3 regions of the Pseudarthrobacter sp. efr-133-R2A-89 genome follow, and region 2 is predicted to be linked to each of the others. Evidence: riboswitches for the same ligand, from Rfam matches in the RefSeq annotation. Region 2 holds a riboswitch; each other region holds the start of a gene.
What was found. A riboswitch is a leader RNA that binds a small molecule or an ion and turns the genes downstream of it on or off. The one in region 2 is predicted to bind cyclic di-AMP.

Region 1 (9,417 bases), on a different contig from region 2:
CGCCCGGAAGGTGGCGGCCAGGATCAAGGACACCGCAGACGGCCCCGAACTGGCGGGAATCGACGTCACCCTCCGGGAAAATCCGGACGCCTGGGCCACCTGTGCCTTGGACCTGTCCGACTGACCGTGCGCCCCCTCCGGCTGCTCGTCCCGGGCAATATCCGCCACAGCTCGGGCGGCAACGTCTACAACGCGCGGCTGGTTGCCGGCCTCCAGGCGTTGGGTGCCGGGGTTGAGGTCATTGCCGTGGAGGGCACCTGGCCGGATGCCGGCGCACGCGAACGACGCCGGCTGGGCGCCCTCCTCGGGGCGTGGGACCCGGAAACACATCCCGGGCAGCCTGTGGCGATCGTGGATGGGCTGGTGGCCGTGGGCGCTCCGGACGAACTGGAATTCGCTGCGAAAGCCGGCCGGCAAACATGGGTCCTGGTGCATATGCCCGTGCCGGAAGATGCAGGCAGCCGGGCCCTTGTCCGCGAAGCCAGGGCCTTGCGCGCCGCATCCGGCGTCATCTGCACCAGCACGACGGCAGCAAACGAGCTCCGCAAACGGGGGCTCCCGCAAGCGCGGGTTGTCCTCCCCGGCGTGGAGCCGGCACCCCTCGCGTCCGGTTCCACGCCGCCCCACCTTGCCGTCGTCGCGGCGCTCCTGCCCAACAAGGACCAGCTGCTCACGGTCCAGGCCCTGGGCCGGGTCCGGGATCTTGACTGGACTGCGTCGCTCGTGGGGTCGGACCAAGCCGATCCGGTGTATGCGCAGGCAGTCCAGGCTGCGGTTGCCGGGAACGGTCTGCAGGAGCGGGTGCGGCTGACCGGCGAGCTCACCGGCGAACTGTTGGAGGCACAGTGGGCCCGGACCGACCTGACGTTGCTGGTGTCACGGACGGAAGCCTTCGGGATGGCCGTCACCGAGAGCCTGGCCCACGGCATCCCCGCGCTGGTCAGGGCAGGCACGGGCGCGGTGGAGTCGCTCACCCTCGCCGGACTGGAAACGTCCGACGGCGGGCCAAGACTTCCGGGGGCAGCGGTTCCCCTGACCGTCGGGGGCCAGGAGAGTCCCGGCCGGCTGGCTGCGGTCCTGCGGCAGTGGCTCGAGGACGCGCGGGTCCGCGAGGGCTGGCGCGCAGCCGCAGCCGAGGCCCGGCAGGATCTCCCCGGCTGGAGCAGCACGGCCCAGGCCCTGCTGGCCCTGCTGGCAGCGGAGGACTGACGGAACGGGCAGGCCGCGGCCTGCCGGAAACCCGCCGAGGTAAAGATGCCCGCCGGGGCGCGCTAAAGGCTGCTGCGGTGCGCCGCGAAGAACTCGCGCAGCAACCGGGCGCACTCTTCCTCGCGGACGCCCGGGTACACCTCAACCCAATGATTGAGCCGCCGTTCGCGCAGGATGTCGAACACGGATCCTGCGGCGCCGGCTTTCTCGTCCCACGCCCCGAAAACCACCCGGGGGATCCTGGCCAGGACGATCGCGCCGGCGCACATGGCGCAGGGTTCCAGGGTGACCACCAACGTGCAGTCGGAGAGCCGCCAGCCGTCGCCCCGGCCGCCGTCGAGCCTGGCCCGTTCCTGCAACTGTGCGGCAGCTTCCCGGATGGCCACCACCTCGGCGTGGGCTGTTGGGTCACCCAGCTCCTCCCGCTGGTTCCGGCCGGAACCCAGCACCCCGCCGTCGGGCCCAATGACCACGGCGCCGATGGGCACGTCCTCCGTGGCGATGGCGCGGTGCGCCTCCGCGAGGGCAAAGCCCATCCAGGCGTCGTGTTTCTTTTCGGGCAACGGCATGGCTCAATGATAGTTTCGGGGATACTCAGGTTACTTACCGATGCCGGGAGGCACCATGGATACGCTTCGGGACCGCTTGGGGACCTGGTTCAAACCCTACGCGGCGCTGGTCCTCACCATCCTTGTGGGCGGTGTGGTCATCGTCTCCCTCGCCCTGCTGGGCGCCGAGGTGTATGACAACGTGGTGGACTCCGCCGGGCTGGCCAACCTGGACAAGCCGGCGCTGGCCCTCTCCGAGAGCCTCCGCAGCCCCGGGCTCGACGCGTTCGTCACCGGTTTCACCAATATCGGCGGTGGCATCGGAATGCCCATCCTGGCCAGCATCCTCACCGCGTGGCTGACCTACCTAAGCCGCAACTGGCGTCCTCTGGTCCTGATCGGCGGCGCCGCAGCCGTGTCCATTACCGCCACCACCCTCGGCAAGAAGCTTGTGGGACGCACGCGTCCGGATCACGCTGACGCCGTTCCGCCGTACGAGGACTCCCCGTCGTTCCCGAGCGGGCATACCCTCAACACCACCGTGGTGATCAGCCTGGTGGTCTATCTGATCTGCCTCCAGTTCGACGCCATGCGCGTCCGGGTCCTGGCCATCACAGCGGGCGCGGTGTTCATCATCGCCATGGGTTTGAGTCGGGTCTTCCTGGGCCACCACTGGCTCACGGACGTCATGGCCGGCTGGCTGCTGGGGCTCACCTGGGTGGGGGTGGTGATCATGGCCCACCGGCTGTTCCACATTGTCCGCAGGCGGGAACACGTGGGTGCCGCGCCGTCGTTCGACCGTCCCATTGTGCGTGACGTCGTGGCGGAGGAACTGCAGGACGGCGGTTCTTCCGAACCCGATAAAGGCAGCGCCGGATGATAGTTTTAGGGGATGCGTACTCTCGTTGTTGACCACCCCTTGGTCGCCCACAAGCTCACCGTCCTGCGGGACAAAAACACGCCGTCGCCGGTCTTCCGCCAGCTGACGGAAGAGCTGGTGACCCTCCTGGCCTATGAGGCCACGCGGGAGGTCCGCACCGAGCCCGTGACCATCCAGACGCCCGTCAGCACCACGGTCGGCACCGCGTTCACCAAACCCACCCCGCTGGTGGTACCCATCCTGCGCGCCGGCCTGGGCATGCTGGAAGGCATGACCAAGCTGGTTCCCACCGCTGAGGTGGGCTTCCTGGGCATGGCCCGGGACGAGGAAACCCTTGACATCATCACGTATGCCGAGCGCCTTCCCGAGGACCTCACCGGCCGCCAGGTCTTCGTTCTGGACCCGATGCTGGCCACCGGCGGGACCCTGCGTGAGGCCATCAAGTTCCTCTTCAAGCGCGGCGCCTCCGACGTCACCTGCATCTGCCTGCTGGCAGCCCCGGAGGGCCTGGCCAAGCTGGAGGAAGAACTGGGCGACGCCAATGTGCACATCGTGCTGGCCTCCATCGACGAGAAGCTCAACGAGAAGTCCTACATCGTCCCTGGCCTGGGCGACGCCGGCGACCGCCTGTACGGCATCGCCGGGTAGGTTCCACCCTTTTTCAAAACGGTTCCCGCCGCTACCCTGTGCGGATGGACTGGAAACTTGAACTTGTCTTTGTCCCTGTATCCGACGTTGACCGTGCCAAGGATTTCTACGTCAACAAGGTTGGCTTCAACGCCGACTACGACGAACGACCCTCGGAGTCGATCCGCTTCGTGCAGCTGACGCCGCCCGGCTCCGCCTGCTCCATCTGCATCGGCGAAGGGCTTACCGACGCTCCGCCCGGCACCGGCTCCAACCTGCAGCTGGTGGTCAGCGACATCGCAGCTGCCCACCGCCAGCTCAAGGGCAACGGCGTGGATGTCAGTGACGTAGACGTGCAGCAGTGGGGCCATTTCCTGTATTTCGCCGATCCGGACGGCAATAAGTGGTCTGTCCAGTACATCCCATGGCGGAACTCCGGCCCGGGCGACGTCCAGGGCGCTGGTTAACGCAGCCGCGGGCCGCATCAACGTGATGCGGCCCGCGGTTTGCATTGTGCCTGGTGCTGGTGGTGCCTAGTACCAGTTGTGGGCCAAGTGGAAGCTCAACGCTCCGCAGGGCGAGGCGTAGCTCTTCTTGATGTAGTCCAGGCCCCAGTTGATCTGCGTGCGGTAGTTGGTCAGGTAGTCCGCTCCGAAGGTGGCCATCTTCTCCGCAGGCAGCGACTGGACGATGCCGTACGCACCGCTGCTGGCGTTGGTGGCGGTGGTGGTCCAATCGGATTCCTTGGTCCACAGCGTCTGCAGGCACTGCATCTGGTCAGGCCCCCAGCCAAAGGAGGACAGCTGGCTGGCGGCGTAGGCCTGGGCGCCCGCGGGATCGTTAACCGCGACGGCGGGAGCAGGCGCAGGTGCGGGGGCCGGTGCCGGGGCGGGTGCTTCAGCCGGCGGGGCGGCTGGAGCAGGTGCGGGGGCCGGCTCCGCGGCCTGCGGTGCCACGCTGATGGCGGAAGGAGCAGGGTTCGCGGCCGGGTTGGACCGGATTTCGCTCTTCTCGATGCTCATCTGGGCATCCGCCGCCGACGTGGAAGCGCTTGACCCGGTGGACGACGCCTGGGTCATGCTGTTGGTCGCCTGGCCTGCCGCGCCAACGCCAACCAGCACTGCGCATGATGCAGCGAGGACCGCAACACGCCGCCCCACGGTGGTCTTTTTGGCGGGCTGGGGTTTGGCCCGATGTTTTGCCTTGGGTTGCAGGCATGGTTTTGCCATGGATTTAGACATGATTGATCGCCTCTCACACCTGCGGAGTTAGCTGTCGGGTTCGGATGAGGGCATCCGGCCGCACGGAAAAAACACGTGCTGGCTTAACCCCAAGGGCAATAATTGCCCGGGACGGTGGGTCCCCCGCCTCTGCCGTTGCTCAAGCGGAATCCGGGAAGCGGCAGAGCTTGGCGTCAACCCGGGATATGCGGCCCGAACGGGGACCGCACCCAATCGACGGTACAGGAAGATTGCGCATTAGTCACATTTGGGTAACGGAAGTCACGAATTCTGGCGCGTCGATTTGCTGCGGCCCGGTCTCCGGAGTCGTGTTTATCCCGCTAAATCGTAGACCGTGGTCCCGCCAATGCTTTGCGACGGGAAGGTGGCCGCCACCCACTGCGCAATCCGGACGGAGGCGTCCGAGCCGCTGCTGGACATCATGGTCCCGCCGGCAATGAAGTAGTGGATCCGGCCTTGGCCGACCAGCGCCTGGAACTGTTCCAGCGTGGGGGAGGGGTCGGTGCCGTTGAAGCCGCCAACGGCCATCACCGGCAGCTCCGTGGCCAGCTGGTAGCCTGCGGCATTGTTCGAACCGACTACTGCCGCCGCCCAGGTGTAGTTTGAGGCACCGTCTTTCAATGCGGCCACCAGCCCGGCCGACGGCGTGGGCGCACCCAGGAGGCCGCCCATCCCGCCGGCGCGGCCACCGGTGCCACCCGGACCGCCCTGGGTTGCCCCGCCCTGGCCGGCACCCTGGCCTTGTCCGGCCTGCCCGTTGAACTGCCGCGACGTGCCGCCCGTGCCAAACCCGCCGGTCCGGTTTCCGCCGAACCCGCCCGGGCCGCCGAATGACGTCGCCGGCCCGGCACTGACAATGGCCCCGCTGTGCGCCGTCGCCGCCGTCGAGATGGAGAAGGCCAGCGGTCCGGCGAGCGATGCCGCAAGGGCGAGCGCCGTCGTCGTCCGTTGCACGGAGCGAAGGCGGATGAACCTGTTCAACCCCGTTCCTGCCGCGGCCGCCAGGCCTGCCGCCAGCACCACCCAGCGCAGCCACGGACCGTAAGCGGACGTGGTTCCCAGCAGGCTAAAGGCCATCACGGCTGCCGCGGCCACTGCTGCGGCCAGGAAGACCGCCGCGGCGGCTTGCCGCCGGTGCTGCCAGAGGAGGACCGGGCCCAGGCCGGCCAGGGCTGCGATCCCGGGCGCCAATGCCACCGCGTAGTAGGGGTGGATGATGCCGGCCATGAAACTGAAGACCAGGCCGGTCACCAGGACCCAGGAACCCCAAATGAGCACCGACGCCCGGACGACGTCAGTCCGCGGCGCCCGGCGTCCGACCCACAGCAGGCCGGCAGCAAGGATCAGGGCGGAGGGCAGCAGCCACGCGATTTGGCCGCCAAATTCGCTGTTGAACATCCGCAGCAGCCCGGGAACGCCCCAGCCGTTGCCGCCGCCCACGCTCCCTGTCTCGTCGCCTGTCAGCCGGCCCAGGCCGTTGTACCCGAGGGTCAATTCCAGGATGGAATTGTCCTGCGAACCACCAATGAACGGACGGTCCGCAGCCGGGATGAGCTCGACGACCGCCAGCCACCAGCCGGCCGCGGCAAGCATCGCGGCACCGGTGGCGACCAGGTGCAGCAGCCGCCTCCCCAGCCTGGCCGGCGCCGCAGCCAGGTAGGCGAGGGCAAACCCGGGAACCACCAGCAGGACCTGCAGCTGTTTGGCAAGGAATCCGAAGCCCAGGAAAACCCCGGCCAGCAGGAGCCAGCGCAGCCGGTCCTCCTGCACGGAGCGGAGCACCGCGTAGCCGGCAGCGGTCATGAGCAGCACCAGCAGGGCGTCCGGGTTGTTGAACCGGAACATCAGCGTGGCCACGGGCGTCAAGGCCAGCACAACGGCGGCCAGCAGCCCTGCCCGGTGGGCGAGCCGCGGGTCACCGGTGGCCGGCGCCGCGGGCCGCCGGACGGCCAGGTACAGCAGCCAGGCGGCGCCGACGCCCATCAGGGCCTCAGGAACCAGGATGCTCCAGGAGCTCAGGCCGAAAATCCGGACCGACAAGCCCATGATCCACAGGGACGCCGGTGGCTTGTCCACCGTGATGGAATTGGCGGCGTCCGAGGAGCCGAAGAACCAGGCCGCCCAGTCCTGCGATCCGGCCTGGGCAGCGGCGGAGTAGAAAGCGTTGGCCCAGCCGGATGCCCCAAGGTTCCACAGGTACAGCACGGCGGTAGCTGCCAGCACGGCTGCAAGTTCCAGCCGGTGCCGGAGGGCCGGGGGATCCCGCCGCACGCGGGCCGCAGCACCAGGGCCGGGGACAGCGGGAGCGGAGGGAGCCTGCACGGGGGTGGGGTAAGAGCTGGCCATGGGATCCTACTTGGTGAGTTGGTACACCGTGGAGTTACCCACGGTTTGGGCCTGGAAGTTTGCTTGCACCCAGGCGGCCACCTCGGAGTTGCCGCCCCGGCCGCCCATGCCGCCGCCCATGCCGCCTTCGATGAAGTAGCCGATCTCACCCTTTGCCACCATGGCCTGGAACTCGGCGAGCGTGGGATAGGGGTCACCGCCGTTCCAGCCGCCCAGGGCAATGACGCTGGTGTTTGTGGCCAGTTCCAGGCTGGCGGCCTGGCTGGCCCCGGAGACAATCGCCGACCACTTCGTGGTGGTGCCCGTGAGCAGCGCGGTTACGGCTGCATCGGCGGTGCCTTCGCCGGGACCGCCGGCCCCGCCGGCTCCGGGGACGCCGCCGGCTCCGTTCGCGGGATCAAAACCGCCGGTACCGGTTGCGGCATCCGTTCCGTCGGTCCGGTCGCCACGGAGCGCGGCGTCGTCCCGGAACCCGGCAGCCCTGTTCCCGAAACCGCCCGCCGAGGAACCCGCGGGCCCCGACGTCGGGATGGATCCCGAGTGGGCGGACGCGGCGGTGGCCAGGGTCCAGGCAGCCGTTCCAAGGCCCCCGGCAAGCAAAGAGAGAACGACGACGGCGGCCGTCCCGGAGCGCCGGAACCGTCCCGCAGCGCCCTTGGCGTCAAGGCGGACGAGGATGGCGGCCGCCGCGAGGACACCGAGGATGATGGTGGCGATGCGCAACCACGGCAGCCATGCAGTGTCGCGGCCCAGCAGCACCGAGGACCAGACGGAGGTGCCCAGGACCACGACGGCAAGAGTTGTCCGTGCCGGCCAGTACGCGCGGCCGCGCCAGAGTTCGACCGAGCCGATGCCCACCAGCGCGGCGATGGCCGGGGCCAGTGCCACGGAGTAGTAGGGGTGGACGATGCCGCTCATGAAGCTGAAGACGCCCGCCGTGACCAGAAGCCAGCCGCCCCACAGGATCAGGGCCGCGCGGCTCCGGGACGTGCGCGCTTCGCGGCGGGTGAACCACAAGCCTGCCACCAGCAGCACCAGCGCGGCGGGCAGCAGCCAGGACACCTCGCCGCCGAAGCTGGTCCCGAACATCCGCAGCAGGCCGGCCGCGCCGCCGAAGCCGGCATTGCCGCCGCCGAAGCCGCCCGCCGCACCGCCGCCCGGGCCCCCGGCTCCGCCTCCGGGCATTCCTTCACCCGAACCGGTGATGCGGGCCAGGCCGTTGTAGCCGAAGGTCAGTTCCAGGAAGCTGTTGGTGGTGGACCCGGCCATGTACGGCCGTTCCGAGGCCGGCGTCAGCTGGAAAAGGGCGACGTAGCTGCCGGCCACCACGATGATCCCGCCCAGCGCGCCGAGCAGGTGCACCAGCCGGCGTCCCACCGGGGTCGGGGCTGCCCACAGGTACGCAAGTCCAAGCGCGGGGACCACCAGGAAGCCTTGCAGCATCTTGCTGAGGAACGCCAGGCCAATCGCGGCCCCCGCCGCCACCAGCCATTTCCATCCGGCCCGTTCGATGGCCCGGGTGGTTAAGTACGCCGCCAGCACCAGGCAGAGGGTGAGCATGGCGTCCGGGTTGTTGAATTTGAACATCAGCGCCGCTACGGGCGTCAGTGCCAGGGCGCCACCCGCCAGGAGGCCTGCCGTCGGCCCGGAAACCCGCTTCACGGCGAGGTACAGGAAGCCGACGGCGGCCACTCCCATGAGCGCCTCGGGCACCAGCATGCTCAGTGACGAGAAGCCGAAGATGCGGCCCGCGAGGGCCGGGATCCAGAGCGCCGCGGGCGGCTTGTCCACGGTGATGGCGTTTCCGGCGTCGAGCGATCCGAAGAGGAACGCCGTCCAGTCCTTGGTGCCCGCCTGGATGGCGGCGGCATAGAAGGAGTTTCCGTAGCCGGTGGCGGCCAGGTTCCAGAGGTACAGGATTGCCGTGGCCACCAGGAGGCCGGCGGCCGAGGGCCGCACCCAGCGAGGCTGGCCGCCGAAGGCGTAGCGGGCCCAGCGCGGACCAGGCTGTGCGGGGCCTGCAGAGGAAACTGCGGAACCTGACCGGTGCTGTGGACCGGCGGTTGATTCGGTGGTCGATCCGGCGCCTGCCGGTGAAATGGTGGAGGTCATGATGCTGCCGTTTCTGTGGAGGCGGTGGCTGTCGTGTCGTCGGCGGACGATGCCGCGGGGGTTCCGGTGGAAGCTGTTCCCTGTCCCGGGCCCGGCCCGGGACCGGGGTGCGCGGTGGGTGCTGTCCGCGGCGTCCGCTCCCGGAAGACCCAGAGCCGGAACAGCAGGAACCGCACGGCGGTGGCGGCGAGGTTCGCCGCCACGACGGTGAGGATTTCCGCCCACCGGTCCGGCGTCGTCGTCCTGTGCACCAGTGCCAGCGCACCCGAGGTGAGCAGCAGGCCGATGCCGAACACGATCAGCCCCTCAAAGTGGTGCCGGACCGGGTTGCCACCCTGGATGCCGAACGTGAAGCGCCGGTTGGCTCCCGTGTTGGCCACCGCCGTGATCAGCAGGGCCAGGAAGTTGGCAAGTTGGGGATCCATGAAGCCGCGGCAGAATACGAAGATCGCCA
Region 2 (9,417 bases):
GGTTCCGACGGCGAGCGACCACGCGCCGTGGCCGGTGAAGGCCAGGTACAGGGTCACCGTCCCCATGGTCGCGGCGCGCAGCACGGGGGCGGCGGTGAGTTGACGGAATTTCAGGTCCCGGCGCATGATCGCTTCCGGAACGGCGCCGCAGGCGGTGGCCAGGACGGAGATGCCGAGCACCTGCACCAGGGGTGCCACGCCGTCGAGCCCGATGAGGTCTTCCACAGCGTCGGCCGCGAGCACGGCGGCCAGGGCCAGGGCGGCGCCCAGCGCCACCGAGAGCAGGAGCGCTGAACGGGCAATCACCTTCGTTTTGGGCAGATACACCAGTGCCTGGCCCACCCCGGCATCCGCGATGGTCTCCGCGTATGCCATGAGCACCAGCGCCAGGGCTACGAGGCCATACTCCTCAGGAGAGAGGAGCCGGGCCAGCACCACCGTGGTGACCAGCACGATGACCCGTCCGGAGGCGAAGGCCAGCCCCTGCCACAAGGCTCCCCGGACTCCCTTGCGTTCCAGCTCGCCGGGCGCGTAGGTCACAGTTGCCTTGATGTGCCGGATAAGTCCCCGGCGGGGGATGACGCGGCCACGGCCGCCCGCACCTCTGCCAGGTACTCCGCGGCCACCGTGTCCCAGGACCGGACGGCGCCGGTGCCGTGGCCCGGTGCGCCGCCGGGAGTCACGTGCGGGGGCCGCGGTGCCCTGAGCTGTTCCACGACCTTGCGGACCATCGCGTCCTGGCCGGCCTCGACGGTGAGCAGCGGGTGCGGCGGGAGTTCCCGTGCCGCCACCGGGGTTGCCACCACGGGCAGTCCGGCGGCAAGGGCCTCAAGCACGGAGTTCCGGACGCCTACGCCGTGCTCGTCGGGGAAGACGGCGACGTCGGCCCCGTTGAAGACATCCGGGAGTGAGGGCACGTTGGCCTGGATTTCAATTTGCGGACCGGCCAGCGCCTGGACTGCCGCCGTGGGTTGCCGCCCTGCGATGACAAACCGTGCCTCCGGGACCTCCCTCCACACGAGGGGAGCGATCCGGGTGGCCAGGACTGTGGCGCTGTCCACGTTGGGGGCGTAGTTGAGGCTGCCCGCGAAGCAAACCACCGGCGCCTTCCGGTCCGGACGCGGCCCGGCGGCCACGCTGGTTCCGTTGGGGACGCTGTTCACGGCCCTGCCGAGTTTCGCCGACCAGGCTGCAGCGTCCTTTGCCCCGACGGTGAGCAGCCGCGCTTTGGGGGGCAGCGACCGTTCCGCCCGTTCGGCGAGGAGTTCGCGCAGCCGGTAGGCCGGCCGGAGGGAGTGTGCAATATCCGTGTCCATGGCGGCCCGGATGGACCAAGGGTCCACCGTTTGCAGCACCACGGGACCCGCCACATGGTGGGAGAGGAAGAGGGCGTGCGGGCCGTGGATGAGGGTGGCGTCATTGTTGCGGGACAGGGTGGCTGCTGCTGCCCGCGCTGACGGGGTGGAGCGCCGGTGTTTTCCCAGGCCGGCAAGGCCGCCGAGGGAGCGGACGAATGCGGCGGGGTCGTTCCGCGGGGCTATCTCGTGGACGGTTTCGCAGCGGGCCCGGACCTCCGGCGGAAGCGGGACGGGGCCGGAAAACGTCAGCAGCGTGACCGCAACATCTGCGGGAAGGTGAAGGATCACTTCGTACGGGATCATGGAGCTTCCATCACCGAGCTGCGGGTCCCGGTTTGGCACGCTTTCGGTCACGTACAGGAGCTTCATTGCAAGAGTGTACTGGATCATACTCGGGTGGCAGGGTTGCTTTGGGCAACTTTGTGGGGAACCGCAGGAAGCCAAAAAGGGCGACGGCGGGAAGTCCCGCCGTCGCCCTTTTCAACGGGCCGTGCGGCCGGCTACTGCCAGGCGCGTACGTAGTCCACCAGAAGCTGGGACTGCGGCCCGTACACCGGGTTCGTTGACGAAGCGCCGACGTTGAGCACGATGTACTGCGGGGCGTTTCCGTCGTCCGTGGGATAGGACTTGACCTTCACGCCGTCGAAGTAGACGTCCGTGGAGTTGGCCATCCGGTGCATGCCGAAGGTGTGGTACTGATTGGCCCAGTCACCGCCGACGGCCCCCTGGTTGTGTGACCCGGAGCTTGAGTGGTAGTTGACGGTCATCTTGCCCTGGAGGACCTCTGCGATGTCGTTCTCGCCGGTTGCGGGCCAGGACTGCCCGGTGGTCCAGAACGCGGGCCAGTTGTAGAGGCCGTTGGCGTTGCCGGGGAACTTGATGCGGGCCTCGACGTACCCGGTGGTGAACTGGTAACCGGTGCCCGCTCCACCCTTCGGGTTCGTGGAGACCAAGGACCCGGAAGACGAGGAGCCAAGGCTGAGGGCGAGGTTGCCGTTGGCCACGGAGACGTTGGCGGGGCTGGTGGACACCTTATTCATGCTTCCGCAGCTGGGGGCGAACCAGCAGTTGGACCACTTTCCGCTGTCCAGGCCTGAACCATTGAACTCGTCGGCGAAGGTCATGGTCCAGTTCCCGGGGACCCCCGCGGGCATCGGCGTTCCGCTGTTGGCCAGCGGTGCCGAGGCGGGCGCCACGGCGATGGGGGACTGCGGGGCAGGAGCCGCGGCGGCGGGCGCCGGAGCGGGTGCCGCGGGAGCCGGGGGAGCGGCGGGAGCCGGAACCTGCTCAGGGGCAGGAGCGGCGGCCGGTGCCGGGGCTGGGGCCGGAGCGGACGACAAGGTGGCGGGCGGGGATTCCTGCTCCTGCACGTCACTGCCGGCCTCGGCGGCGCTGGCTACGCGGGAGATATTTGCCTCTTCATTGCCGTTGGCCAGGCCGAGGCCCAGGGAGGCTGCGCCGAGGATGGCTGCTGCCAGGCCGGCGGCCAAGGGCAAGCGACGGCGGGAATCTTTGGTTGTCAGAAACTGCCGGCGTCCGGCCGGCGTGGTCTCATTTTGATAACGGCGCGCACGTTTGGCGCTCAATTTAGGGGATGCGGGCATGGGGAATTTACCTCTCAACGCCTGCGGAGTTAGCTGTCGGGTTCGAATGCTGCCATCCGGCCGCGCACTGCGGCTTCACCCCGAGGGCAGGCGGAAGCCATACCCGTGACGCTTGGGTCCCCCGCCTCTGCCTTGAAACCTTGGGGATCGCCGGAAGCGGCAGAGTTGGGCGTCTTCCGGGATTGGGGCCGGCTGGGGCGGCCCACCCGAAGACCGTACACGACAATCAACGCGGAATCACAATTGAGTAACGGAAGTACTGTCCTGGGCGTGGCGCGCCGCTGTGTGCCCGAGTTGACGTATAGGGGCGGCCGGCGCACTCACGCGTTTTCCACATACGCGTCCGGTCGGGCTGCCTCTGCCGCATCACGCGGCTAGCCTTGAGTCAAGCGCGAATCGCCTATCAGGTCCAGATGCACTAGGATATTGAAGTCTGTGCTGCGCCCTGCCTCCGTACTGGTGGCAAGGCACTGCGCGGAATCGCAAATGAACCTCCTGTTACGGAAATGCCGTAACCGCTTAGCCCAAAGGAGGTGGGTTCACATATGCGTCCTTACGAATTGATGGTAATCATCGACCCCGAGGTCGAAGAGCGTACCGTTGAGCCGTCGCTTCAGAAGTTCCTGAACGTCATCACCAACGATGGTGGAACCATCGAAAAGGTTGACATCTGGGGCCGTCGCCGTCTGGCTTACGAAATCAAGAAGAAGTCCGAAGGTATCTACGCCGTGGTGAACTTCACCGCCAAGCCGGAAACCGCCAAGGAACTTGACCGCCAGCTGTCTCTTAACGAGACCATCATGCGCACCAAGATCACCCGCCCCGAAGAGCAGAAGGTTGTTGCTGAGTAATCAGCACCAAAATTCATTCTTTACCCCGCAGGAACGCACTCTTCACCCAGGATCGAACAAGGAGGCAGTAGATGGCAGGCGAGACCACCATTACGGTCATCGGTAACCTCACCAATGACCCGGAATTGCGGTTCACACCGTCCGGTTCCGCAGTAGCGAACTTCACCATCGCTTCCACCCCCCGCACCTTTGATCGCCAGTCCAACGAGTGGAAGGACGGGGAGACCCTGTTCCTCCGCGCCGCTGTATGGCGTGAAGCTGCCGAGAACGTCGCCGAATCCCTGACCAAGGGCATGCGCGTGATCGTGACCGGCCGCTTGAAGAGCCGTTCCTACGAAACAAAAGAAGGCGAAAAGCGCACCGTCATCGAGCTTGAGGTTGACGAAATCGGCCCCAGCCTGCGCTACGCCAACGCCAAGGTCAACCGCACCCAGCGCTCCGGCGGACAGGGTGGGGGCGGCTTCGGCGGCGGCAACGGCGGCGGTGGCTTCGGAGGCGGCAACCCTGGTGGAAACCAGGGCGGCAACTCCGGTGGAGGCTGGGGCGGCGGCAACCAGCAGGCTGCACAGGACGATCCCTGGGCCACGCCCGGCGTGTCCAATGCAGGCGGCTGGGGCAACGGCCCCGATTCCGAACCTCCCTTCTAAAACCCAAACAACGGCCCGACTCCGGGACTGCCCGGGAGCCGCAAGGCACCCAAGGTTTTGCCGCCGTCGGACCACCACCATCCCGTGGATCAATATCCACGGGCTCCCTAGAATAGGAGCTCCACGATGGCTAAGGCTGAACTCCGTAAGCCCAAACCAAAGTCCAACCCCTTGAAGGCCGCTGACGTCACTGTCATCGACTACAAGGACGTAGCATTGCTGCGCAAGTTCATCTCCGACCGCGGAAAGATCCGCGCCCGTCGCGTCACTGGCGTCACGGTGCAGGAACAGCGCAAGATCGCCCAGGCAATCAAGAACGCCCGCGAAGTTGCTCTGCTGCCTTACTCCGGCGCTGGCCGCGGCTAAGGAAGGGATTAACTAACATGGCAAAGCTCATTCTGACCCACGAAGTAACCGGTCTCGGTGCTGCTGGCGATGTTGTCGAGGTCAAGGACGGTTACGCACGTAACTTCCTGCTGCCCCGCGGCTTCGCCCTGACCTGGACCAAGGGTGGCGAGAAGCAGGTTGAGTCCATCAAGGCTGCCCGCGCCGCCCGTGCACACGCTTCTGTTGAAGCGGCACAGGCCCAGGCCCAGGCTCTGTCCTCCAAGAAGGTCAAGCTCGAGGTGAAGGCCGGCGAGTCCGGTCGTCTCTTCGGCACCGTCAAGCCTGCTGATGTCGCTGCTGCTGTCGAGGCTGCCGGCCTCGGAGCCATCGACAAGCGCAACGTTGAACTGCCGAACCACATCAAGTCTGTCGGTTCGTACACGGCCAACGTCCGCCTGCACGAGGATGTTTCCGCTGTCATCGACCTTGAGGTCGTTGCCGGAAAGTAGTTTCCGCACCGCAGTTGAATGGCCCCCGCCCGGGATTCCGGTGCGGGGGCCATTTGCGTGCAAAGTCACCGCCGGGGCTCACGGCGGCGGGCTGCGTGCGCCATTAGCTTAGGGAAAAGGCCACCGTCTCTGGCCTGCAGCACTCCACCGTCTCCACGGAAGGTCACCCAGCATTGCCGTTCCTCGTCGTCAGCTGCATCCTCCTGGTGGCCGCAGTCATCAGCTTTGCGACCGACCGGAGGCGCCTGCGTAACGGAGTCTTCCTTGTCTCCGGGGCGGTCATCGGCTGGCTTGGGCTCCTCCTGGTCTCCGGCAACAATTCCCTCCCCGTCCTTCTGACCTTGGCCCTGGGCCTCCTGCTCATCGTCTCAGTGCCCGTCCTGTCCGTGTTCCTGGTCCTCAACGGTCTCATCATGCTGCGCCGCGAAGGCCGCAGCCTGGCAAACCTCTTGTCCCTGCTGGCGGGGCTGGCCGTGGTGGCCATTCCCCTCGTCCTGGCCGCCCTGCAAACGGCCGTACCCGCGCTCAGGGCGCTCACGTCGGCGGCTGCCTTGCTGTCCGGCTACGTGGGCTTTGTGTTCGTCAGCTACCTGGTCTACTCGCTGATTTACTCGACCCTGCCGCCGCGCCGCCACCCCGAATACGTGGTGGTGTTGGGTTCCGGCCTGGCCGGCAGCTCCGTTCCGCCCCTGCTGGCCGCCCGGCTTGACGCGGCAGTGCGCCTGTACCGGGGCAAGCATGGCGGGTCCATCCGGGCGCTGATTCCCAGTGGCGGGCAGGGCTCCGATGAACTCCTCGCCGAAGGGACAGCGATGGCCCGCTACCTGCAGGAGAAAGGTATTCCTGCCAACAGGATCATCGTGGAGGACCGGGCAGCCACCACCATGGAGAACCTGCACTTTTCGCGCGCGCTGATGGAGCGGCCGGACGCGCCCGTCACGGTGGTCACCAGCAGCTACCACGTGTTCCGCGCGGCCATGTTCACCCGGCGCGCGGGTCTGCGCGCCCATGTGGCCGGGGCCAGGACGGCGGGCTACTTTATCCCCAGCGCGTTCCTTCGGGAATTCGTTGCCATCCTCGCAACCTACCGGTGGATCAACCTGGGCTTCTGTGCTGCGCTCATCGCCGTTCCGTTGGCCGCCATGGCCCTGCCACTGCCCCCTTCCTAGGGCGGTCCGTCCTGGGGCCGGTGGTAGCCTGCTCCGGTGAATCCGACTCCCAGAAACCGTCCCTTCCACCAGGTGGATGTCTTCGCCGGCAATGCCTACCGGGGCAACCCGCTCGCCGTCGTTCTCGATGCCCGGGGCCTTGACGCGGCAACAATGCAGCACTTTGCCAACTGGACCAACCTCTCCGAAACCACCTTCCTCCTGCCTGCGGAGGATCCCCGTGCCGACTACAAGGTCCGGATCTTCACGGGGAGCGAGGAGTTCCCGTTCGCGGGGCACCCCACGCTGGGATCAGCACATACCTGGCTGCAGGCGGGTGGAGTTCCGAAGTCCAGCGATTTCCTGGTCCAGGAGTGCGGTGCCGGGCTGGTCAGGATCAAGCGGGACGCCGGCCGGCTGGCTTTCGCCGCACCGCCCTTGACCCGCTTTGGGGCCGTGGACGAGCCCCTTCGGCAACAACTGGCCCACGCCTTGGGGATCCCGGCCGCTGACATCGTGGACGCGTCCTGGCTGGTCAACGGCCCGGAGTGGATCGGTGTCCTGCTGGGCTCTGCGGACCAGGTGTTGGCGCTCGTGCCGGATCCGGTGGCCATGGGAAGCCTGAAGGTCGGAGTTATCGGTCCGCATGCTCCCGGCACGGATGCCGACTTTGAGGTGCGGACGTTCATCCCTGGCGACGCGATGGTGGAGGACCCGGTGACGGGCAGCTTCAACGCAGGGGCCGCCCAGTGGCTGATTGGAAGCGGGAGGGCACCCCGGCGCTACATCGCCGCGCAGGGCACCGTCCTGGGCCGGGCAGGCCGCGTGCATGTCACTGCCGAGGACGACGATGTGTGGGTGGGCGGAGAGTCCACTACCTGCATCCAGGGCACCGTCCTGCTTTGATCCGGGTCCTGGGAATACTTGAGGGGGTACCACCGTTCAGGGATATAGATGCAAATGCATGTATGATGAAGTGAACGAGCACCAGGAGAATGCCATGGAAACCCGCCGTATTACTGTCCTCTCCGCCGGACTTGGCGTCCCGTCGTCCAGCCGGCTTCTGGCCGACCAGCTCGCCGCCGCTGCCGGGCGGCGGCTCAGCGCGGGTGGCCACGAGGTGGTGGTTGACGTCGTAGAACTCCGGGACCTGGCCGTGGACATCGCCAACAACTTCGTCACCGGATACGCAGCACCCCGCTTGGCGGAAGTCATCGCCGGAGTGGAGGCCTCGGATGGGATCATTGCCGTGACGCCGGTCTTCAGCGCCTCCTACAGCGGCCTCTTCAAATCGTTCTTCGACGTTCTGGATCCCAAGTCCCTCGACGGCAAGGCTGTCCTGCTGGGTGCCACCGGTGGCACGGACCGGCACCAGATGGTGCTGGATTACGCCCTGCGCCCGTTGTTCAGCTACCTGCGCACCCGCACGGCCGCTACAGGAGTCTTTGCCGGGCCCCAGGACTGGGGGACGTCGGAAGAGGGGGGCTCTTCGCTGGCCGACCGCATCGAGCGCGCCGCCGCCGAATTTGCCCTTCTGCTGGAGGGTCCCCAGCCCGGCCGGAAGCCCGCACCCCTGGAGTCCCTGCCGTTCGAGCAGCTCCTGGCCGGAATCGCCGGATCCCGCTAGTCGTCCAGCAGCGCGATGAATTCCCGGGCCTGGACCGGGGAGATGTCCGAGTGGCGCGTCAGGGCGGTAACGGCAGCCTCGGTGTCACCGCTGCGGGCCAAGGAGCGGATCCGGCCGTAGATTTCGTCGTTGAGCATATTGCTGCTCACTTCACGGGTTACGTCACCCTTGCTGGCGATGGCCCGGTAGCGGTAAGGGAAGCGTTGTGGCTCGTCGTCCTCCGGCACCGCCTCCACCGGCTCCTGGTGGCGGTAGGGCTGGGGGTGGGCCGCCAGGGCGCCGACGGCGTCGCGCGAGGCCCGGAGTCCCTCGCCGGTGACCTCCCGGTACAGCCTGATGGCGGCCAACGGCTGCCCTTGCGCGATCATGGCGTACAACCGCCGGTGTTCGCTTTCGGACAACTTGCCGGCCGCGGCGCGGGCCAGTTCCGGTGCCTGCGCTTGTGCCGGTCCGGCCGGTCCGGACGGGGTACCTCCGCCAGCCGCCCTGCGACCCTGGACTGCGCGGTAGGTGACGATGACCCCCGCAACGACGGCGAGCAGGATAAGGACCGGGACCACTAGGGATTCCATTTTACGAGCCGTTCTGTGTACTTCCTGGCGGTCGCCAAGGCGGTTGCATTGCCGGCTGTCCGTCCAGCCATGGCCATACCTAGAGCTTAATCCAGAACCCGGTTATCCACAGCAATATTCACCGTGCTGCATACTGCAGCGTTCCACTGCCGGTCAAGCTCCGCCAACGGAATATGAGCAGCGCCACGCGGCCTGATGCGGGCATGGCACGACTGGCCCCCGGCCGGTTCCGGCCCGCTGGTGCACGCGCGGACCTGTGGATGAAATTCCTGGAAAGAAATATTTACTCCACATGCTGGTGAAGATGTTTCCGCAGGTCAGTGCACTTTTGACCAATAAAAAAATCCTGTATCCACAGGCTTCCCCACAGGCTGTGCACAAGCTATGCCCCGTAGTGCACAGGTTATCCACAAGTGTTCCGGCCTACTGGCTTTGTCGCTGGACCGGTGGCGGCTACCGTAGCGGGGTACCTGTTTTTCACGGCCGGCCACGGCCCGTAATCCGCGATCCAGGGCCTCTCCCATCGCCCTTTCCGGGCGCTCTGTGGAAAAGCTGTGGAAAGTGGGGATAACTCCTGGCCGGAGGCGGCATCCGGCCCGCGGGTGCCTCTTTGTCAGAGCCTGCGGGTAGTACTGGACGCGTAGAGGTTCCGTTTCGGATCCGCACACAGGATGGATCACCGGGCGCCTGGCCCGGAACAAATGGAGGACGGCAACTTTGACAATCGCGCATCTGGACCCGGTGGAAGCGACCCGCGGATCGGACGCGAGCCGG
Region 3 (9,417 bases), on a different contig from region 2:
CCGGACCTGGACCGCGTGGTGGACAGGCGCTGGGATCCGCCGGTGACCCTTGGCGTGCGGCTTGTCAGCATCCTGGGGGACTGCCTCCAGCATGCCGGCCAGGCCGCCTATGCCAAGGGGCTGCATGATGCGGGAGCCGGCGCCGGCAGTGCGTGAACCTGTGGTGAAGGAGGGGCCAGGCGGCACTATGGCGCTAGGGTTAATCCATGACGGCAGCAGCTGAATCCACGGTCACCTTCGACGGCCGTTTCGCCCGTGAACTGGCGGAACTTGCTGTTCCCTGGCAGGCCGAGGAAGCGCCGGACCCCGAACTCCTGGTCCTGAATGAAAAGCTTGCCGCAGGCCTGGGCCTTGACCCGCAGTACCTCCGCAGTCCCGAAGGGGTGCGCCTCCTCGTGGGCAACCACCTTCCCGCAGGCGCCACTCCGGTGGCACAGGCTTACGCTGGACACCAGTTCGGCGGCTACTCGCCATTGCTCGGCGACGGGCGCGCGCTCCTGCTGGGGGAAGTCACGGACCGCGCCGGCCACCTGCTGGACATCCACCTCAAAGGCTCGGGGCGCACCCCCTTCGCCCGCGCCGGGGACGGCCGGGCCGTCGTCGGGCCTATGCTGCGTGAGTACGTAGTCAGTGAGGCCATGCACGCCGTGGGTATTCCCACCACCCGCTCTCTCGCCGTCGTGGCTACGGGGCGGCAGGTCCGGCGCGAGGGCATGCTGCCCGGCGCCGTCCTGGCGCGGGTGGCCCACAGCCACCTGAGGGTTGGGAGCTTCCAGTACGCCCGGGCCACGGAAAACATGGACCTGCTCAAACGGCTGGCGGACCACGCCATCAGCAGGCTTTATCCGGACGCTGCCGTGGCCCCCAACCCCTACCTGGCACTGTTCGCGTCCGTCGTTGCCGCCCAGGCCGGACTTGTGGCCCGGTGGATGCTGGCTGGATTCGTACACGGGGTCATGAATACGGACAACATGACCATCTCAGGGGAAACCATCGACTACGGCCCGTGTGCGTTCCTGGATGCCTTCAATCCCACCGCCGTCTTCAGTTCCATCGACGTCAGCGGCCGCTACGCCTACGCCAACCAGCCCATCCTTGCCGAATGGAACCTCGCCCGCCTTGCCGAGTCGATGCTCCCGCTCATTGACGGAGACGAGGACAAGGCCGTTGCCGCAGCGGTGGAGGTGCTCGGTGGATTCCGTGGACGGTACAGCACGGCGTGGACCGGCGGCATGAAAACCAAACTGGGCCTTGCCGCTGGAAACGTCAGCGACGACGCCGCGTCCAGTGTTATTGACGAGGTGGTGGCCATCCTCAAGGACGGCCCGGTGGACTACACCCTGTTCTTCCGTAACCTCGGCAGGGCGGCCCGCGGCGATCTGCGCCCGGCGCGCAAGATGGTGATGGATTTGGCCGGCTTCGACGCCTGGTCGGAGCGGTGGTTGGCGCTGCAACCCGACGCAGGGCTGATGGACAGCGTCAACCCGGCCTACATTCCACGGAACCACCTGGTGGAGGAAGCCCTCGCCGCCGGCACGGAAGGAGACGTGGCCCCGCTGCACCGCCTGCTTCAGGCCGTCACCGATCCTTTCACCGAGCGCCCCGGGCTGGAACGCTACGTGGAAGGTCCCCCGGCGGGCTTCGGGACCTACACGACCTTTTGCGGGACCTGATCTAACAACAACAGGAGGGTGGCAACCGGAGGCCCGGCCGCCACCCTCCTGTTGGGAGCAGGCTTTGCTGGCGAAGACTAGGCCACGCGGACCACTGAGTAGCCGCTGAGCCAGCTGATGGAGTGAACCTGCGTGGTGTAGCCGTTGACGCCGCCGCTCACAACCTGGCCGTTGCCGGCGTAAACGCCCACGTGGCCCGACGTGATGATGAGGTCGCCGGGTGCCGGGCTCCCGACCACGCTGCCGTACTGGAAGAACTGCGTGGGAGCCAGGTCGCCAACACTCTTGCCGACGGAGCGAAGGGCCTTTTCAACCATGGCGGTGCAGTCCTGGCTCACGCCGATCTGGCTGTAGGCCGAGGCCAGGATGGCAGCGCCGGTCCCGGTCCCGGTGGTGGAGGCCACCGGCGTCGCGGATGCGTAGGACATGTTCATGCCGGTGTTCGCCGGTGCGGTGGCGGCTGCCGCCTGGACGGGGGCCGCCGCCGGCGCCGGGGCAGGTGCTGCCACGTAGCCCGCGCCGGGGATCTGGATCTGGTCACCGGGGTAGATGATGGACCACAATCCGAGGCCGTTGGCAGCCAGGACGTCATTGAGGCTGACTCCGTACGCGGCCGAAATTGCGCCGAGGGTATCCCCGGAAACGACGGTGTGGACGGTTGCTGCCGCGGCTGCCGGAGCAGCTGCAGGAGACGCGGCGGCCTGGACGCTGGCCTGTTCAGTGGTGTCCGCGCCCGTCACGCCCGCGTGGGCCGGGGCGCCGACGCCGAAGGCAATGCCGGACGCGGCGGCAACGGCGAGGGCCGGACGGCCCAACGAACGGGCCTGTGATTTGGCCGTCACGGCAAGTCCCTCGAGCGCAATGGAGTGGGCCGGGGTCGCGCGGTGGCGGGCAGTGCTGAGATTCTTTGACACGATTGATCGCCTCTCCCATGCCTGCGGGGTGAGCTGTCGGGTTCGGGTTGGAGATACCCGGCCGAACACATCTCCGCGGTGGGCGGAGGAGCTGTCCGACTTAACCCCAAGACCTCAAAGGTCGTGGAAACTTGGTTCCCCCGTCCCTGCCAGCATGAAAGCGGTTGAATCCCGGTATCAGCGGCAGGGCTCGGCAAACTGATGGGAGTGTCCCGTTTGGGGAGGGACACCCGAAGACCATAACCCGCCAACCCCACAATTGTCACGTTTCGGTAACATACGAGCTTCCTCTCTCGTATTCAACCAGCGATTGGATGTGTCCTGTCCACCCATGCTGGACTCCGGCCGGTCCGCCGCCGGCGCGAAAGGGTAACAAACCGGGCACGGGCGCCTTTCCGCCCCGGCGTGCCGCCGGTATGCTTCGGGACTATGCCCCTGTTCGTGACCATGCCCAAGTCCCCGCTGTTGGGGGGACTGCTCGCCATCGCAGTGGCAGCGGCCACGGTGCTGCCTGCCTCTGCGGACGAGCCTGCACCTCCCGGTGGATATCCGTCCTGGGCTGACGTGCAGCAGGCACAGTCTTCCGAGGCAGCGAAAGCGGCAGAGATCACCACCATCAATGGGCTGCTGAACGGACTCCAGACCCAGGCTGAAGCCGCCGGTGACACTGCGGTCCGGGCAGCGGCCGACTACGCCGCAGCCGACGCCGAGCTGCAGGCGGCATCGGTGAGGCTGGATTCATTGTCCGCCCAGGCCGTCCGCGCCAATGACGAACTGGCCCGGCACCGCAAGGAAATCGGAGCACTTGCCGTCCAGTCGTACAAGACGGGCGGAACCAATACCGGGTTCTTCGTGGCCCTGGATGCCCTCCAAAACAACAGCGTCCAGGGGCTCAACCTCGTCCAGTTGGTGGGCGACAAGACTGCGGCCCTGGTGGAGAAAGCTGCCGCCGCCGGAAAGGTTGCCGCGTCACTGGCAGACCAGGAAAAAGTGGCCCGCACTGAGCGGGAACGCCTGTCCGGGGAAGCAAAGGCCAAACTGGACGCGGCCCGCTCCGCCCAGGACGCGCTCGCCCGGCAGGTCAGTGACGAAAAGCAGCACAGCACGGAGCTGACGGCCCAGCTGGCCTCGCTGAAGGGGACGACGGCGGCACTCGAGGGAGAGTACCGGCAGGGCCAGGCGGCGCTGGCTGCCTATGAAGCGGCCCAGGAGGCCAAGCGCGCCGCCGCGGCGGAGCAGGCCCGCCGGCAGGCCGAAGCCGCGGCGCAGGCCGCCGCAGCCGCAGCCCGGCAGCCCAACCCCGCGCCCGCAGCTCCGGCCGGCAACGCGGCGATACCGGCCCCGCCGGAGGACCCGGTTCCCGGCAATCCGCCGCCGCCTGCCGTGACCAGCCCGCCGCCCGTCGTCGTTCCCTCCATCCCCGGCGGTGCCGTCAATGATCCGGCCGGCGCCAAGACCTATGCTTCCGGACGCCTGGGCGCCTTCGGCTGGGGCCCCGACCAGTTCCAGTGCCTGTCCCAGCTGTGGACCAAGGAATCCGGCTGGCTGACCACTGCCACGAATGCCTCTTCCGGGGCCTATGGCATAGCCCAGGCCCTGCCGCCGGGAAAGTACGCCAGCGCCGGAAGCGACTGGCTGACCAGCTACCGGACGCAGATCGAATGGGGGCTTGGCTACATCCGCGACCGCTACGGGTCCCCGTGCGGCGCCTGGAGCCATTCTGTCGCCCTGAACTGGTACTGACTGACGCGCTAGGCTTTCGGCATGCCAGATTTCGAACGGTTCAGGGTGCTGCTCGAAGAGGAACGGGCCCGGCGGCTGGCACTGTTGCCGGCGCTGCGGGCCGATATCGACGCGGCCAACTCGGCCCGGCAGGACTCCAACGTCGATGACGAACACGATCCCGAGGGCGCCACGATCGCCTTCGAACTGTCGCAGGCGTCGGCATTGTTGAAGCAGAGTTCAGCCGGCTTGGACCAGGTGGAGGCAGCCCTCGCCCGGCTGGCCAACGGCACCTATGGAACCTGCGCGGTCTGCGGCGAGCCCATCGCGGACGGCAGGCTCGAGGCGCGGCCCTGGACCCCCTTCTGTATCCTTCATGCCTCTGCGGGACGGGCGCGGTGACCGGGGTGTCCGACGTCGCCGCTGCTGCTGAATTCATCGACCGGACCCTCCAGAACGAGGGAGCCTGGTACCGGGCCGACGAAGTGGGCTGCCGGCTGGGCGGAGCCCTGGCCTCCTACGGGTCTTCGATCGGCGCAGTCCGCGGCACCGTCCGGGACGCCCTTCGGAAGTTCAAGGACATGGGCCACGACACCACGGTCATGCTGGCCTCCGTCCTGTGGGGCCAGCCGAAACCCGGCTCGCGGCCGGTCTTCGAACGCCGCCTGGCCGCCATCGTCCTGCTGCAAACAAAGGTGCAGTTGCTGCGGCATTCGGACCTGACCCGGTTGGAGGGCTTTCTTCGCTCGGCCCAGGCGGTGGACCTGGCCGCGCCCTTGGTCTCCGACGTCCTGGTGCCCTTGCTGGCCGGCTTGGACCACCGCGACCGACAGCGGGCGGCGGCTGTCCTGGCGCGATGGCGCGATGACCCGGAACCCCAGCTCCAAACGGCAGCAGGCCTCCTGGAAAAAGAGTTGGCGCAGTGACCCGCAACCCGCAGAGGAGACCCCATGAGTGAAGCGTTTGACCTGGAGCGATTCGTCGCCGCCCAAGACGGCGGGGACACCTACGGAAGCGCGCTCGGCGAACTGCAGCTCGGCAATAAGACCGGCCATTGGATGTGGTTCATTTTCCCCCAGGTTGCCGGGCTGGGGCGGAGCGCCACATCACGCACCTACGCCATCTCGTCCCTGGCGGAGGCCCGGGCCTACCTGGACCACCCCGTCCTGGGCCCGCGCCTTCTGGAGTGCGCCCTGGCTCTCACCACGCATGCCGGCCGTTCGGCGTCGGACATCCTTGGCGGAATCGATGCGCAGAAGCTCCGTTCGTCCATGACGCTGTTTCTCCGGGCCGCGCCCGGAGAAACAGTGTTCAAGACGGTCCTGGCCCAATTTTTCGATGGCGAGCCGGATCCTGCCACGGACGAACTCCTGTCCGGCCGGGACTCCGCCGAATAACAGGGGAGCCCGGCCGTGTTGGGCTGCCGGGAGGCTAGGGCGTGGGGCTGCCGCCGTTGACGTTCAGTGTCTCGCCCACCACATAGCTGGACTCGGGTGAGGCCAGGAAGACGTAGGCGGGGGCCAGTTCAGCGGGCTGGCCGGCGCGGCCCAGGGGAGTGGACTGGCCGAACTCCGGCAATGCCTCCTTGGGCTGGCCGCTGCTGACCTGCAGCGGAGTCCAGATGGGTCCGGGCGCCACGGCGTTCACACGGATTCCCTTGGGCGCAAGCTGCTGCGCCAGGCCCTTGGTGAAGTTGTTGATGCTGGCCTTGGTGGTGGCGTAGTCCACCAGGGTCGGGGACGGATTGTACGCCTGGATGGAGGTGGTGTTGATGATGGTGGAGCCGGCCGGCATGTGCGGCACGGCGGCCTTCGTGACCCAGAACATGGCGTAGACGTTGGTCTTGAGCGTGTGGTCGAACTGCTCGTCGGTGATGTCCTGGAGGTCCTCCTGGGCAACCTGCTTTCCGGCGTTGTTGACCAGGAGGTCAACCCCGCCCAGGACCGCCACCGCAGTGTCCACCAGTTCGCGGCACGCCGCGGAGTCCTTGAGGTCGCCCGGCACCTTGACCGCCTTTCGGCCTGCGGCCTCAATGATCCCGGCGATGCGGGCGGCGTCTTCCTCTTCCTGCGGCAGGTAGGAAAGGACGACGTCGGCGCCTTCCCTGGCAAAGGCGATGGCCGTCGCGGCGCCGATTCCGGAGTCCGCGCCGGTCACGATGGCCCGGCGGCCTTCCAGCCGGCCGGTGCCGCGGTAGGTTTCCTCACCCAGGTCGGCTTTGGGCTCCAGCTCTGCGTCAAGGCCCGGTTCGGGCTGGTGCTGCTTGGGCGGGGAGATCTGTTCGTAGGCGGTCACGGGATTGCGGAAGGTGTACTGGTCGGTCATGGTGGTCCTCCTGTTCGGGCGGGACGCGGGCGCTTTGGGAGCCCGGGACATGAAGCAGCCGGTCATTGCGGAAAGGGCAACCAACAAAAACTAAGCTTGCTTACTGTTCCAGCCTAGGCAAATCCTGCCGGCGTGCCAAGCGGCTTACCGCGGAACCTCCACAAGCCTGGCCCCGGCAAGGACGCCGTCGTCGACTACCGCTTCCATGTAGGTGCAGGCCGGTTGGCGCCGCCGGTCCGTGGGAGAACCGGGGTTCAGCAGCCGAAGCCCGCGCGGTGACACCGTGTCCCACGGGATGTGGCTGTGGCCGAACACCAGGACGTCGGCGTCCGGGTACAGCGCTTCGCACCGGAGCTCGCGTCCTGTCGCCGGTCCGGTCTCATGGACCATGGCAAAGCGGACTCCATCCAAGGTGGCGGTTGCCGTTTCCGGCAGGCGCCGGCGCAGTTCGGGGCCGTCGTTGTTGCCGTGGACGGCCAGCAGCCGCTTGCTCCGGCGTTCGAATTCGTCCAGCAGGGCTGCCTCCACCCAGTCGCCGGCGTGGAAAACCACGTCGGCATTGTCGACGGCGGCCCATACCTGTTCCGGCAGGTCTTTGGCGCGTTTTGGCACATGGGTGTCAGCGAGCAGGACGAGGTTCAGTGGCATACCGGAAATCCTGCCATGCGGCCCTGTTCCGGTGCGCCTGCGGGTCGTACCCTTGGGCCGTGGAGGTGATTGCCATGGAGGCAGCCCAAGGCGACCGGATCGTCGTGCGTGGCAGGAATGTGGGATCCGCGGACCGGCACGGGGTGATCCTGGAGGTCCGCGGCCCGGGCGGCGGCCCGCCGTACCTGGTCCGGTTCGACGACGGCCACGAAACAGTCATGTACCCTGGCGGGGATTTCGCCGTCGACCACGGGCAGGGCACCTGACGTCCCGCTGCTTCACCTGTCAAACTGGGGCAATGGACCATTACCCGCCCTCCAGTCTGTCCTCCACTCCGCCGCCGCGGACCGGCCCCCGCGATCCGGGCGACGCCTGGGTAGAGGGTGACCGCGGCCGGTTCTGGGGCAGGTTCGGAGCGGCCGGGGTCCTGGCCTGGGATCCCGCCAGGGGAGTCCTGCTGCAGCACCGCGCGGTATGGAGCCACAACGGCGGAACCTGGGGCCTGCCCGGCGGGGCACTGCACCAGGGCGAAGAGCCGGTAGACGGCGCCCTCCGGGAGGCCTACGAAGAAGCGTCAGTTCCGCCCGGCAAGGTCGACGTTCTCTTCACCTCCGTGCTGGACCATGGCTACTGGTCCTACACCACCGTGGTGGTCCGTGTGCGGGAATCCTTTGAGCCGGTCATCAGCGATCCGGAGAGCATTGCCCTGCTGTGGGTTCCGGTGGCTGAAGTCCACGGCATGGAACTCCACCCCGGTTTCGCGGCGGCCTGGCCGGACCTGCTGGCACAACTGGACGCCGCAGAATCCTGGTAAACGGCGGCGCTGCCGCCGGGCCTAGTAGCCCTCGCCGTACTCGGCTGTCACCAGGATGGGCAGGTGGTCCGAATTGCCGCGCGGAAGGGTTTCCACGCTGGCGATATCCAGGCCCAGGGAGGTGGCGAAGTCGAAATGGCCTTTGAAAACCTTGTACCGGGTGTAGGTGCGCCGGTTGCTCAAGGACAGGGCATATCCGGAGTTCTTCATGTGCATGTCCAGGTTCTTGGTGAAGAACGGATAATTGAAGTCGCCCACCATCAGCGTCATCAGGCCCCTGCCCATGCTCAGCAGTTCCGCGTGGGCCGCGTGGATCTGCTTTCGCCGCAATGAGTTCGACGCCGTCAGGGGCGCTGCGTGGAAAGAGCCGATCACCAGTTCGTGTTCGGTCTCGTTGTCCATGACCCGCGTGCCGATCAGCCGCTCATGGGCCGGTGCCAGGACCCTGTCGTGCATGGATTTCTTCAATGCGAAGGACTGCGTGTCCAAGGCCGTGAACCTGCCGGTCCGGTAGTAGATGGCCAGGCCCAGCCTGTTGCCCTTGGTGGCATCAGCCAGGTGGAGGGGGCCCAGGGTCTCCGGGAGGTCGCTGGAATCCACCTCCTGCAGGCACAGCGCATCGACGTCGTGATTCCGTGCCAGGGCAAGAAGTTCGCCGCTTGCGGCATGCTTGCGGAGGTTGTAGCTGATGACGCGCATGAAACACCTCTTTTGAGGGTTGCTGACAGGACCAGTTCCTGAGTGTAGTCCGCTTGGCTGTCGGACCCGCCAACATTTCGTTGCCTTCCGCGTTGCGGCGCACTGACTGGCGATAGGGTTAGTGGCAATTCACTGAATTTTGCTTAAAGGGGCCAGCTTTGACTGCAGACCTGCCTGAACTCGCCGAGGGCAACTTCTATTACCAGGAACTGGGCGGGGGCCGGTTCCGTTCAACCATCCATGCCCAGGGTGCCTGGAATGCCCACGAGCAGCACATGGCGCCGGCCTCGGGCCTGATGGCTGACCTTCTGGAACGGCACCAGCCGCGCGACGACATGCGGATGGCCCGGATCAGCTACGAGATCCTGGGACTGATCCCTGGTGGTGACTTCCGGATCGACACCACCACCCTCCGGCCCGGCAGGACCATTGAACTGGTGCAGGCCGAACTGGTGGCCGGCGGCCGGACCGCCATCCGTGCCACGGCCTGGCGCATGCTGACCAGCGATACCAGCCCCATAGCGGAGGTCGAAGACCCGGCCATTCCGGGCCCGGACGAATGCAAGCCGTATGACGGCTCGGCCGTCTGGCCGGGAGGCTACATCCGTTCCTTGGAAATGCG

Region 1: linked by a shared signal. The riboswitch ahead of QRM95_RS08785 (aggregation-promoting factor C-terminal-like domain-containing protein) and the one ahead of QRM95_RS03550 (glycoside hydrolase family 16 protein) in region 2 are both predicted to bind cyclic di-AMP.
Region 3: linked by a shared signal. The riboswitch ahead of QRM95_RS01955 (C40 family peptidase) and the one ahead of QRM95_RS03550 (glycoside hydrolase family 16 protein) in region 2 are both predicted to bind cyclic di-AMP.

Annotation. Positions count from the first base shown of each region.
Region 1 covers NZ_JARVSE010000004.1:231,721-241,137, forward strand. Annotated here, with positions in the region: gene QRM95_RS08755 (6-pyruvoyl trahydropterin synthase family protein) at 1-124, shown strand, start outside; gene QRM95_RS08760 (glycosyltransferase family 4 protein) at 127-1,209, shown strand; gene QRM95_RS08765 (nucleoside deaminase) at 1,272-1,778, opposite strand; gene QRM95_RS08770 (phosphatase PAP2 family protein) at 1,834-2,637, shown strand; gene upp (uracil phosphoribosyltransferase) at 2,650-3,285, shown strand; gene QRM95_RS08780 (glyoxalase superfamily protein) at 3,330-3,731, shown strand; gene QRM95_RS08785 (aggregation-promoting factor C-terminal-like domain-containing protein) at 3,798-4,505, opposite strand; cyclic di-AMP (ydaO/yuaA leader) riboswitch at 4,511-4,671, opposite strand; gene QRM95_RS08790 (glycosyltransferase family 39 protein) at 4,818-6,851, opposite strand; gene QRM95_RS08795 (ArnT family glycosyltransferase) at 6,858-8,963, opposite strand; gene QRM95_RS08800 (bifunctional glycosyltransferase family 2/GtrA family protein) at 8,960-9,417, opposite strand, start outside.
Region 2 covers NZ_JARVSE010000002.1:151,917-161,333, reverse strand. Annotated here, with positions in the region: gene QRM95_RS03560 (oligosaccharide flippase family protein) at 1-540, opposite strand, end outside; gene QRM95_RS03555 (glycosyltransferase) at 537-1,727, opposite strand; gene QRM95_RS03550 (glycoside hydrolase family 16 protein) at 1,859-2,854, opposite strand; cyclic di-AMP (ydaO/yuaA leader) riboswitch at 2,966-3,118, opposite strand; gene rpsF (30S ribosomal protein S6) at 3,508-3,813, shown strand; gene QRM95_RS03540 (single-stranded DNA-binding protein) at 3,885-4,460, shown strand; gene rpsR (30S ribosomal protein S18) at 4,587-4,826, shown strand; gene rplI (50S ribosomal protein L9) at 4,844-5,296, shown strand; gene QRM95_RS03525 (YdcF family protein) at 5,470-6,465, shown strand; gene QRM95_RS03520 (PhzF family phenazine biosynthesis protein) at 6,502-7,350, shown strand; gene QRM95_RS03515 (FMN reductase) at 7,445-8,071, shown strand; gene QRM95_RS03510 (hypothetical protein) at 8,068-8,643, opposite strand; gene dnaB (replicative DNA helicase) at 9,361-9,417, shown strand, end outside.
Region 3 covers NZ_JARVSE010000001.1:417,966-427,382, reverse strand. Annotated here, with positions in the region: gene QRM95_RS01965 (mycothiol transferase) at 1-156, shown strand, start outside; gene QRM95_RS01960 (protein adenylyltransferase SelO) at 207-1,673, shown strand; gene QRM95_RS01955 (C40 family peptidase) at 1,751-2,587, opposite strand; cyclic di-AMP (ydaO/yuaA leader) riboswitch at 2,591-2,760, opposite strand; gene QRM95_RS01950 (coiled-coil domain-containing protein) at 3,017-4,330, shown strand; gene QRM95_RS01945 (TraR/DksA family transcriptional regulator) at 4,352-4,711, shown strand; gene QRM95_RS01940 (DNA alkylation repair protein) at 4,708-5,235, shown strand; gene QRM95_RS01935 (DUF1810 domain-containing protein) at 5,260-5,706, shown strand; gene QRM95_RS01930 (glucose 1-dehydrogenase) at 5,741-6,634, opposite strand; gene QRM95_RS01925 (metallophosphoesterase family protein) at 6,779-7,282, opposite strand; gene QRM95_RS01920 (DUF1918 domain-containing protein) at 7,357-7,548, shown strand; gene QRM95_RS01915 (NUDIX domain-containing protein) at 7,581-8,096, shown strand; gene QRM95_RS01910 (endonuclease/exonuclease/phosphatase family protein) at 8,118-8,795, opposite strand; gene QRM95_RS01905 (thioesterase family protein) at 8,954-9,417, shown strand, end outside.